DNA from 2 places in the Rhizobium sp. BK112 genome. Region 1 is predicted to be linked to the other one. Evidence: riboswitches for the same ligand, from Rfam matches in the RefSeq annotation. Region 1 holds a riboswitch; the other holds the start of a gene.
The links. Region 1 has a riboswitch for glycine ahead of FHT75_RS29360 (D-amino acid dehydrogenase). Riboswitches for the same ligand answer to the same signal wherever they lie in the genome.

Region 1 (5,386 bases):
CTGCTGTGTCCCCGCTCGCCCTAAATCCGAGGAGCCGCCTCCCATGACTTCCGCAGCCACCAAACCGGTTCTGATGCCCATCTGCATCCAGAACATGCCGAGCAGCCTCTACGATAGGGCCGAGGATCTCGAGGTGAAAGACAATCACCCTTGGCCCATGCATCTTGCGGACGCTCGGAAAGGTCGCCACCCACCTCTCCTATTCGATGTCATGCGACTTTTGTCTTATGTTTCAGGATCATTTCGGCTACCAACTCCGCGGTGGCCGCTGAAAGCGTCCAACCAAGGTGGCCATGACCGGTATTATAAAACACCCCCGGCCTGCTTCCTGACCTGACCCTCGGCATCATGTTCGGCATCATTGGACGCAGACCCGCCCACGGAACGACGCGTGACGTCGCAACTTTGGGAAACAGCGTTCTCACCCATTCGGTCAATGGATTGATGCGGTCCTGCCGGATATCACGGTTCACGCCATTGAATTCTGCTGTTCCTGCCACGCGGAACCGATCGACCCCGAGACGGCTCGTGACGATCTTTGCGCGATCGTCGAGCAGGCTCGTCCAGGGCGCGCCGCTCTGGCTCTCGCGATCATCGAGATGGACGGTGATCGAATATCCCTTTACCGGGTAGACGTTGATGCGGTCACCGAGCATATCGGCAAAACGCCGGCTAGCGACACCAGCACATATCACCAGTGAATCTGCGTCAATGATGCTTTGCTTCCCGTCCTCCGAACCCGTCGGTTTCCAGATGACCTTCACGCCGCCTTGCGAAACGAGCCGATCGACATTTGCATCAAACACGAATTTCACACCGCGTTTGACGCAGGCTGCCGCAAGGCCTCGGGTGAATTTGTGAATGTCGCCTGTCGAGTCCGAGGGCGTAAAGAACCCCCCGAAAAAATCCCCCACCAACGCAGGTTCAATCGTCCGGATCTCACTGGCCGTCACCGGTTTGCGATCGAGCCCGGCTTGGACCAACATCGCATTTACCTGTGAGGCGTGATCGAAGCTGGCTTTGTCGTAGTAGACGTGCAGAATTCCGCGCTTCTCGAGGTCGAACTCAATCTCTTCTTCGTCGGCGATCTCGAACATATGTTTGCGAGCCGCAATCGCCAATCGGGTTGTCTCTATCGTATTTGATCGGTAGTTGCCAATGTTGCCAAGAAACTCCCCCATCCATGAATATTTGTGCCAACTGGGCGTCGGGTTGAGGAGCAAAGGAGCATCGCTCTTCAGCATCCACTTGATGCCTTTGGCAACCGTAGACCAGTGATTCCAGACTTCAGCGTTGCTCGCGGACAGTTGCCCCCCGTTCGCGAAGGAGGTTTCCATCGCGGGGTAGCGATGCCGATCGATGACAGTGACATCAAATCCGCGGCGGGACAGGGCATAAGCGGTGGTGACGCCGGTAATTCCAGCGCCCAAAACGACGATGTGGGGCACGTATTCTCTCCAACATTGGTTCGGGAACGTTTGCCAGTCCCATAGCCCCCATCTGTCTTTTTACCTGAGAGCTTCTCCCTCTCCTGAGGGTCCCCTTCGGTGGACACACGCCGTGCCTCTCTCCAGATTGTAATCGAGCCTGCAGTCTTCTTTACCTGAGAGTTTCCTGGGGGGTTGCTCCTTCGGCGTGGCGCAACGCGCCATCTCTCCTGCACGACCGTAGTATCTTGCCACCGAAGCTTGCGAGGAAGCTTGCCTGCCGCAAAGATCTCGTCTTGCGGAAACCAACGTCGCCAACCCTCGCCATTCGTCCCGCGAAATCAGGTGATGGTACCGGTTTGCGTCTGTCGGTTATTCACCGCAGCATCGGTGGAATGTGAGTCACTTGTGGCATTTTAGGAGGTGTTCGATGCCGGCTTGCGCACACTCAGTATCCTGGGCCGGGGTTCCTGAGCTAAGTCCGATGGCACCGACAACCTCGCCGTCCACAATGACTGGCAGACCGCCTGCAACTACCATCAATCGACCACCGATTGCCGAGTTGATCCCATAGGCCGGTGAACCTGGCTGGCTGGCAGTTCCGTAGCTTTCAGTCGTGCGCTTGGCGCCAGCAGCCGTGTAGGCTTTGTCTTGAGCGATGATCGCACTTGTTATCTTGCCACCATCCATGCGTTCGAAAGCGATCAGTTGCCCGGACTCATCAGTGACCGCAATGCACATCGGGACGCCGATATCCTTTGCTCTGATAGCGGCGCCTTCGATGAGCAGTTTGGCATCCGCAAGCGCCAGCCGCTTAATTGTCAACATGCCTTGGAAATCCTCAGTTTTTCCGTCCGCCTGGTCCAGGAGCGCCGTATCGCCCTGCCCTGGTAGGACTGTCAGGAAAGTCATTGTTCGAACTTAAAAAAGGGCCCGGAAAAGACCTGTTTTTTCCGGGCCAGTTGGGGAAGCCGTATCTGGTTCAGAAGCAGTCCTTGAACAGCGCCTTGGTATTTTCGAGGGTCATCACAACAGGGTTGCCGCCGGCGCTCGGATCTTCGATTGCCATGGCCGACAATTCGTCGATGCGGTCTGCGGCGATTCCCATTGCTGTCAGAGTTTCCGGTACGCCGAGGTCGGAGCGAAGCTTCAGCACATAGTCGTAGAAGCCGTCGAAACCGCCGGAAATGCCGAGATAGGCGGCAGCCCGGCCGATCTTCTCCTCGATCGCGGCGCGGTTGAAGCGCAGCACCGCCGGCATGACAACCGCATTGGTCATGCCGTGATGGGTGTTGTAGACCGCGCCGATCGGATGCGACAGCGCATGAATGGCGCCGAGCCCTTTCTGGAAAGCGACCGCGCCCATGGCGGCGGCTGCCATCATGTTGGCGCGGGCTTCGAGATCGGTGCCTTCCTTATAGGCGCGCGGCAGGAACTCCTTGACAAGCCGCATGCCTTCCAGCGCGATGCCGGCCGACATCGGATGATAGAAGGGCGAGGAATAGGCCTCCAGGCAATGGGCGAAGGCATCCATGCCGGTGCCGGCCGTGATGATCTTCGGCATGCCGACCGTCAGCTCCGGATCGGAAATCACAACGCCGGGCAAGAACTTCGGATGGAAGATGATCTTCTTCACATGCGTTTCGGAATTGGTGATGACGCTGGCGCGGCCGACTTCCGAGCCGGTGCCGGCCGTCGTCGGCACGGCGACGATCGGCGCGATGCCTTCGAGGCTCGCCCGCGTCCACCAGTCGCCGATATCCTCGAAATCCCACACCGGCCGCGTCTGGCCGACCATGAAGGCGACGCACTTGCCGAGATCGAGGCCCGAGCCGCCGCCGAAGGCGACGACGCCGTCATGACCGCCGTCTCGGAACGCCCTGACACCGGCATCGAGGTTCTTCTCGTTCGGGTTCGGATCGACCTCGGCGAAGATCGCCCGGCCAAGACCGGCGTCCTCCAGAATGTCGAGCGCATTCTTGGTGATCGCCATCGATGCGAGGCCGCGATCGGTGACGAGCAGCGGCTTTTTCATGCCGAGGCTCTTGCAGGCGTCGGGCAACTCCTTGATGCGGCCCCGGCCGAGCTTGACCGATGTCGGATAGCTCCAGTTTGCGGTGATGTTGCTGCTGCTCATGCTGTGACTTTCTTCAGGTGGTAGGATTTCGGACGCGTCAGATTCTGGAAGCCGATGATCGACAGCGAGCCGCCGCGGCCGGTCTCCTTGACGCCGGTCCAGCAGAGCGCCGGATCGAGATAGTCCGCGCGGTTCATGAAGACGGTGCCGGTTTCGATCTCGCGGCCGAGCCGCGCTGCCCGTTCGGCATCCCTCGTCCAGAGCGAGGCGGTCAGCCCGTAGCGGCTGTCGTTCATCAGGGCAAGCGCTTCCTCGTCGTTCTTCACCTTCATGATGCCGACCGCCGGACCGAACGTCTCTTCACGCATGAAGGCCAAGGAATGGTCGACATCAACGAGGATCTGCGGCGCGAGATAGGCGCCGCCGTCATCCTGCGGAAAGAGCTTCGGGTCGACAAGCGCCTTGGCGCCCTTGGAGACCGCATCGGCGATCTGCTCGCGCACCACCTTGGCGAAACGCTTGTTGGCCATTGGGCCGAGCGAAGTCTCGGGATCGAGCGGATTGCCGAGCTTGTAGTTCGACACCCAGGCGACCGACTTCTCGACAAAGGCGTCATAGAGGGATTCGTGCACATAGACGCGCTCGATGCCGCAGCAGCACTGGCCGGAATTATAGGTCGCGCCGTCCATCAGCGTATCGACGGCCGCCTCGAGATCGGCGTCCTCCATTACGTAACCCGGATCCTTGCCGCCGAGTTCAAGACCGAGGCCGGTGAAGGTGCCGGCGGCGGCACGCTCCATCGAACGCCCGCCTTCGACCGATCCGGTGAAGTTGACGAAATTGAAGCTGCCGGCGGCAATCAGCGCCGAGGTCGTTTCGTGATCGAGGAACACGTTCTGGAATACATCCTCCGGCACGCCGGCCTCGACGAAGGCCTGTACCAGCCGCTCGCCGACCAGCAGCGTCTGCGAGGCGTGTTTCAGCACCACCGTATTGCCGGCCATCAGCGCCGGCGCGATCGTGTTTATCGCCGTCATATAGGGATAGTTCCAGGGCGCGACGACGAAGACGACGCCATGTGGTTCGCGCTCGATGCGACGTTCGAACCGCTCGCTCTCCTCTACGACAAGAGGCCCCAGCGCATCGGCCGCGATCGAGGCGACATAGTTGGAGCGCTCGTTGAAGCCCTTATACTCGCCGCCATAGCGGATCGGACGGCCCATCTGCCAGGCGATCTCGGGCACGACGACGTCGGACATCTCGTTGAGACGCGCGACACCCTTCAGCACCATCTGAATGCGGTCTTCGAGCGAACGCTTCGCCCAGGCCTTCTGTGCCTTGCGCGCCCGCGCCACGGCTTCCTTCGCAGCCTGGAGCGGCAGCGGCGGACGCTCCGCGTAAACCGATCCGTCGACCGGCGATATGCATTGGATCATTGGCATGATCAGGTTCCCAGTTGTGAATTTTGATTCGGATTTGAATGACTCTCGTCAGGAGCGACGGTCGCTGTTGGGCTAAGCCCTCTCGAAACCGCGAGCCACCTCCCAGTCGGTGATGCGCCGATCGTATTCTTCCTGCTCCCATTCCGCCGCACGCGTGTAGTGGTCAATAACGTCGTCTCCGAACGCGCTGCGCAGCATCTTCGAGTTTGACATGGACTTGGCAGCGTCGCGCAGGGTCTTCGGAATTTCACGAATGTCCTTGCCGCTATAGGCATCGCCGACGAAGGGGGCTTCGAGCTCTAGGTTGTTCTCGATCCCATCGATACCGGCTGCAATCAGTGCTGCCATGCCAAGATACGGGTTAATGTCAGATCCGCCGACGCGGCACTCGATACGAATGCCTTTGCTGCCCTCGCCGCACAGTCTGTAGCCAGCCGTCC
Region 2 (5,386 bases), on a different contig from region 1:
TAACCCTGGCCGATCAGCGAGACCAGCACCTTGTTCTTGTTGGCGGTCTCGCGCAACTTGTCGAGCGCCTCACGCTCGGTCATCGGCGCGCCCCAGACGAGCGGCGCCTTCTGGCGGATCGAGGGCGGCAGTGTCGCGTCGATCAGGCCGTCGAGGCTGTTATAGCCGATCACCTTCAGCATGTCGGTCATCTCAGCCGGCGAGGGGCCGATATGGCGGCGATTGGCGAAATCGTAGGGCTGATAGTCGGTAAACTGGAATTCCGTCGGCGTCGTCATTACGCAGTGAGCTCCTTGTAGGCCGCCTCATCGAGCAGGCCATCGGCGTCCGCAGGATTTGCAAGCTTCAGCTTGAAGAACCAGCCGGCTCCCTGAGGATCGGAATTGACCAGCGACGGATCGGCAACGATGGCCGGATTGACCTCGGTGATCTCACCATCAAGCGGACAATAGACGTCGGAAGCAGCCTTGACGGATTCAACGGTCGCGGCATTGCCGTTCTTGGAGAAGGTCGCGCCGACTTCCGGCAGTTCGACGAAAACCAGGTCGCCGAGCTGATCGACGGCATAGTTGGTGATGCCGACCGTCGCAACGCCGCCTTCGATCTTCAGCCATTCGTGTTCTTCGGTAAATTTCAGCATTGTTCGTCCTCTCTGGAAAAGGTTTAGCGTTTGTAGGTCGGTGTGACGAAGGGCAGGGCGCTGACGGTGATCGGCAGATATTTGCCGCGCACCTCGGCGTAGACGAGTGTGCCCGCCGCAGCATGAGAGATCGGCACGTAGCCCATGGCGACGGGGCCCTCGACGCTGGGGCCGAAGCCGCCCGAGGTGACTTCGCCGATTTCGACCTTGCCCTCGGCATCGGCATAGAGCTTGGCATGGCCGCGCACCGGGGCCTTGCCTTCCGGCTTCAGGCCGACGCGGCGCCGCGCGGCGCCGTTTTCGAGTTCGGAAAGGATGCGGCCGGAGCCGGGGAAGCCGCCGGCGCGTGCACCACCGCCGCGCCTTGCCTTCTGCATGGCCCATTCCAGCGCCGCCTCGACCGGTGAGGTGGTCGTGTCGATATCATTGCCGTAGAGGCAGAGGCCGGCTTCCAGCCGCAGCGAATCGCGGGCACCAAGCCCGATTGCCTGGACGTCGGGATGTTCGAGCAACCGCATGGTGACATCCTCGGCCTTGTCTGATGGGATCGAGATTTCAAAGCCGTCCTCGCCGCTATAGCCGGAGCGCGAGACAAGACAGGAAACGTCGTGCAGGCGGCAGTGGCGCACATCCATGAATTTCATCGCCGCGACGTCGGCCCAGAGCTCGGCGAGAACCTCGACGGCACGCGGTCCCTGCAGCGCGATCAGAGCACGATTGAGAAGGGTGATATCGCATTGGTCGCCGATATGGGTCTGCAGATGGGCGAGGTCGGCTTCCTCGCACGACGCGTTGACGACGACGAAAAGATGATCGTCGAGATGGGTGATCATCAGGTCGTCGAGAATGCAGCCGGTGTCGTCGGTGAAGAAGCCATAGCGCTGACGGCCTTCGGCAAGGCCCAGTATGTCAACCGGTACCAGGCTTTCGAGCGCCAGCGCGGCATCTTCGTAGCTGCCCGATTTCGCCTTCACGATCACCTGGCCCATATGGGAGACGTCGAAGAGGCCGGCTTCGGTGCGGGTATGAAGATGTTCCTTCATGACACCTGCAGGATATTGCACCGGCATGTCATAGCCAGCGAACGGCACCATGCGGGCGCCGAGCGAAAGATGCAGGGCATGCAGCGGGGTTTTCTTCAGGGCAGCAGTATCGTCCAAAAGACGCCTCCGGGGTTTGCGCCTTCTCAGGAAGGCGCGGGCTCAAATCTGAAGGCGCGGTTGCGCACTTCTCTCCTGAGCCCCCTCTGTCCTGAGTGCCTGAGATTGTTATCCCTTCGGCGAGCGTTTCGAGAACGCTTCTCTCCAGAGTTCCGTCTGCCCCTTGCTGGTCCTTTTGCCTGAGAGTTTCCGGGGCGGTTGCTCCTTCGGCACCGGTGGCGAAAGCACCGGATTCTCCCAACAAGGTTGGCGCAATTATCCGGCGGGTGCAGCGCTTGGCAAGGGGCAAATGTCGTGACCGGGCAAATTTTTGTCGTCTTATTCCAACCAAGCCCTAATCTGCGGCAAATCTGCTTTTGCATTCGGCGGGGAAACCGGCTATCGCGACATGCTGTTGAAGGGGATCTCATGCGGCAGACCGGACTGAAAGCGACGCTCTTCCTGCGCATGCTTTGCGCATTGAGCTTGGTTTTGCTCGGCCTTGCCCATCAGGCGCCGCAGGCTGCCGCCGCCGAGGGCTACGATGCCGCGGCCTATGTGCTGCCCGACGGCACCTTCGCTTCGCTCTGCGTCACCATAAAGGACGCCGACGGCAAGACCCTTACCTTCAAACCGAATTGTGAAGCTTGCCGGCTGTCGGCCTCGGTCATCCTGCCGACGCCGGATGCGGGCTCCTGGCTCGAGCGCAAGCTCGGCTCGCTGATCAACGCGCCGGTCGAAATCTCTGTCGTTGTCGGCGCAGGCGCCGTCAGCCGGGCGAATTCCCGCGCGCCCCCCATCCTCGCCTGATCTGTTATCGTAACCATGATCAGTAATGCCGGCCCACTTGAGAGAAGTCCGCGGCCGGCGAGGAGATATCCGATGAAAACTTTCAAAAAAATTGGCAAGACATTCGGGCTTGCCGCCATTCTTTCCGCCACCGCTTTTGCCGGCGCCGAGGCGCATGTGACCTTCCTCGACAAGCAGGCAAAGCAGGACAGCACCATTCTCGCCACATTGCAGCTGCCGCACGGCTGCGACGGCAAGGCGACCACGGAAGTGCGGGTCAAGCTGCCGGAAGGTTTCGTCTTCGCCAAGCCGCAGCCGAAGGCCGGCTGGGAGGTCGAGGTGATCAAGGGCGATTATCAGAAGACCTACGACAATCACGGCGACAAGGTGAAATCAGGCGCGATCGAGATCCGCTGGAAGAACGGCAATCTCTCCGACGATTTCTATGACACCTTCGTGATCCAAGGTAAGGTTTCGGGCGTCGAAGCCGGCACCTCGCTCGCCTTTCCGGTGACGCAGATGTGTGGCGATACCGTCGCGGCCTGGGATCAGGTGGCGAAGGAGGGCGACGACGCGCATGGGCTGAAAAGCCCGGCGCCGCTCCTGAAGGTCGTCGCCGGCGAAGGTCACGGCCACGATCATGACGACATGGCCGGCATGGACATGACCGGTAAAACCAGCATGGACATGTCCGGTATGGCGGGCTTGGGTGCTGCGGCGCCCGCCGGCGAAACGGTCAAGGCCGGCGATCTCGAAATCTCCGGCGGCTTCGCCAAGGCGATGCTGCCCGGCCAGCCGGTCGGCGGCGGTTTCTTTACGGTGAAGAACAACGGCCAGACGGATGATCGACTGGTGTCGGTGAGCTCGCCTGCATCAGGCGAGGTTCAGATCCACGAGATGGAGACCAAGGACAATGTCATGCGGATGCGCCAGCTGAAGGACGGCATCGCCATCGCTGCCGGCGAGACGGTCAAGCTCGAGCCCGGCAACCTGCATCTGATGTTCCAGAAGGTGAAGACGCCGTTCAAGCAGGGCGACACGGTGCCGGTGACGCTGACCTTCGAAAAGGCCGGCAAGGTCGATCTGGTGTTGCAGGTATTGTCGGCCCAGGGCAAGTAAGGACCACGATTGTGAAGACAGAAAAGCCCGCGGTTGCGATTGCAGCCGCGGGCTTTTCGTTCGGGGAAGGCGGATGCCTCAGAAATCTTCGTAGGATCGCAGCGCCTGTTTCAGGCCTGCCTGCGGTTGGCGATTGCCTTTGGCCATCAGGTCGAGCGCCACCTCCGTCGACTGGATGATGCTGGAAGGCTCGTCGACCTCGTCGGTGCTATCGGCCTTCAACTGCCGGTCGGCAAGGCGCCGTGCATCGCGCGCCGCCGTGCTCGTCGCGACACGCTGCGGGATGCGCAGCGATTCGAAGGCAACGGCGGCGGTGTTGGCCGATATCGACAGCAACTGGGTCATGCCATCACCGTATCGGCATGATCTTGGCGCCATCATAAGAAAATCATTGGCATTTTACAAAATGGTAAGAATTCATAGGGGTTCGGTTAGAATCACTTTCGCAACGCGGTAAATCCGGCTCATGATCCAGGCTCTTCTCGTCGCCGTCGGCGGCGCCATCGGTTCCCTCCTCAGATATTATGTCGGCCAGTGGGCGCTGAGACTCATGGGGCCAGGCTTTCCCTGGGGCACGCTCGCCGTCAATGTCGTCGGCTGCTTCGTCATCGGCGTCTTCGCCGAGCTGATCGCGCGGAAGTTCAACGCCTCGGTGGAACTGCGCCTGTTGCTGATCACCGGCTTCCTTGGCGGCTTCACCACCTTCTCCGCTTTCTCGCTGGATGCGATCTCATTGTTCGAGCGTGGCGAGGCCGTGGCCGGCGGCATCTATATCGTTGCGAGCGTCGGGCTTTCGATGGCAGCCGTCATCGCGGGTCTTGCCGTCATGCGCGCTTTGGCCTGATTTCTTTTCCGGTTTCCGTTTTGCGTGAAAATGCTCTAAAGGCTGCGGCAAGAACGCCGGCTCGGCCCGCGCAGCAATTTCCGAAAGATTTTTCATGGCTGGCATAGAACATATCAAGGTTGAACCCGACGAAGCCGGCATGCGGCTCGATCGCTGGTTCAAGGTGCACTTTCCAGGGCTCGGCTTCGGCCCGCTGCAGAAGCTCCTGCGCTCCGGCCAGGTGCGCGTCGATGGCGGGCGTGTCAAATCGGATGCACGCGTGCAGCCCGGCCAGACGGTGCGCGTGCCGCCGCTCGATGTCGATGCGAAGCTGAAATCCGGACCGATCGCCGGCAAGGATCTCAAGCATTCGACCGATTTCGAACTGCTGTCGCGCATGGTGCTGCACGAGGACGACAAGGTGATCGTGCTCAACAAGCCGCCCGGTCTTGCTGTGCAGGGCGGCTCCGGCGTTGCCAGGCACATCGACCAGATGCTCGAAGCCTGGACCAGCCCAAAGGGCGAGAAGCCGCGGCTCGTTCATCGCCTCGACCGCGACACGTCAGGGGTTCTCGTCATCGCCCGTACGCGTGGCGCCGCGCAGAAGCTGACGGCCGCCTTCCGCGAGCGCGACACCAAGAAGACCTATTGGTCGCTGGTCAAGGGCGTGCCGCGCAAGCATGAGGACAAGATCTCGACCTGGCTGGTCAAGGAGCCGACTGCCGACGGCGACCGCATGCGGATCGCCAAACACGGCGAAGACGGGGCGGACCATGCCGTCTCCTTCTACCGTGTGCTCGAAACCGCCGCCCAGAACCTCGCCTGGCTGGAGATGGAGCCCTATACCGGCCGGACCCATCAGTTGCGCGTCCATGC

Region 2: linked by a shared signal. The riboswitch ahead of gcvT (glycine cleavage system aminomethyltransferase GcvT) and the one ahead of FHT75_RS29360 (D-amino acid dehydrogenase) in region 1 are both predicted to bind glycine.

The regions. Positions count from the first base shown of each region.
Region 1 is NZ_JACHYZ010000014.1:30,182-35,567, forward strand. It holds gene FHT75_RS29360 (D-amino acid dehydrogenase) at 210-1,448, opposite strand; glycine riboswitch at 1,581-1,670, opposite strand; gene FHT75_RS29365 (heme-binding protein) at 1,830-2,339, opposite strand; gene FHT75_RS29370 (iron-containing alcohol dehydrogenase) at 2,410-3,564, opposite strand; gene FHT75_RS29375 (aldehyde dehydrogenase family protein) at 3,561-4,946, opposite strand; gene FHT75_RS29380 (glutamine synthetase family protein) at 5,019-5,386, opposite strand, start outside.
Region 2 is NZ_JACHYZ010000009.1:327,279-332,664, forward strand. It holds gene gcvP (aminomethyl-transferring glycine dehydrogenase) at 1-278, opposite strand, end outside; gene gcvH (glycine cleavage system protein GcvH) at 278-640, opposite strand; gene gcvT (glycine cleavage system aminomethyltransferase GcvT) at 664-1,800, opposite strand; glycine riboswitch at 1,877-1,958, opposite strand; glycine riboswitch at 1,962-2,050, opposite strand; gene FHT75_RS24480 (hypothetical protein) at 2,209-2,589, shown strand; gene FHT75_RS24485 (copper chaperone PCu(A)C) at 2,662-3,687, shown strand; gene FHT75_RS24490 (hypothetical protein) at 3,766-4,032, opposite strand; gene crcB (fluoride efflux transporter CrcB) at 4,154-4,531, shown strand; gene FHT75_RS24500 (RluA family pseudouridine synthase) at 4,626-5,386, shown strand, end outside.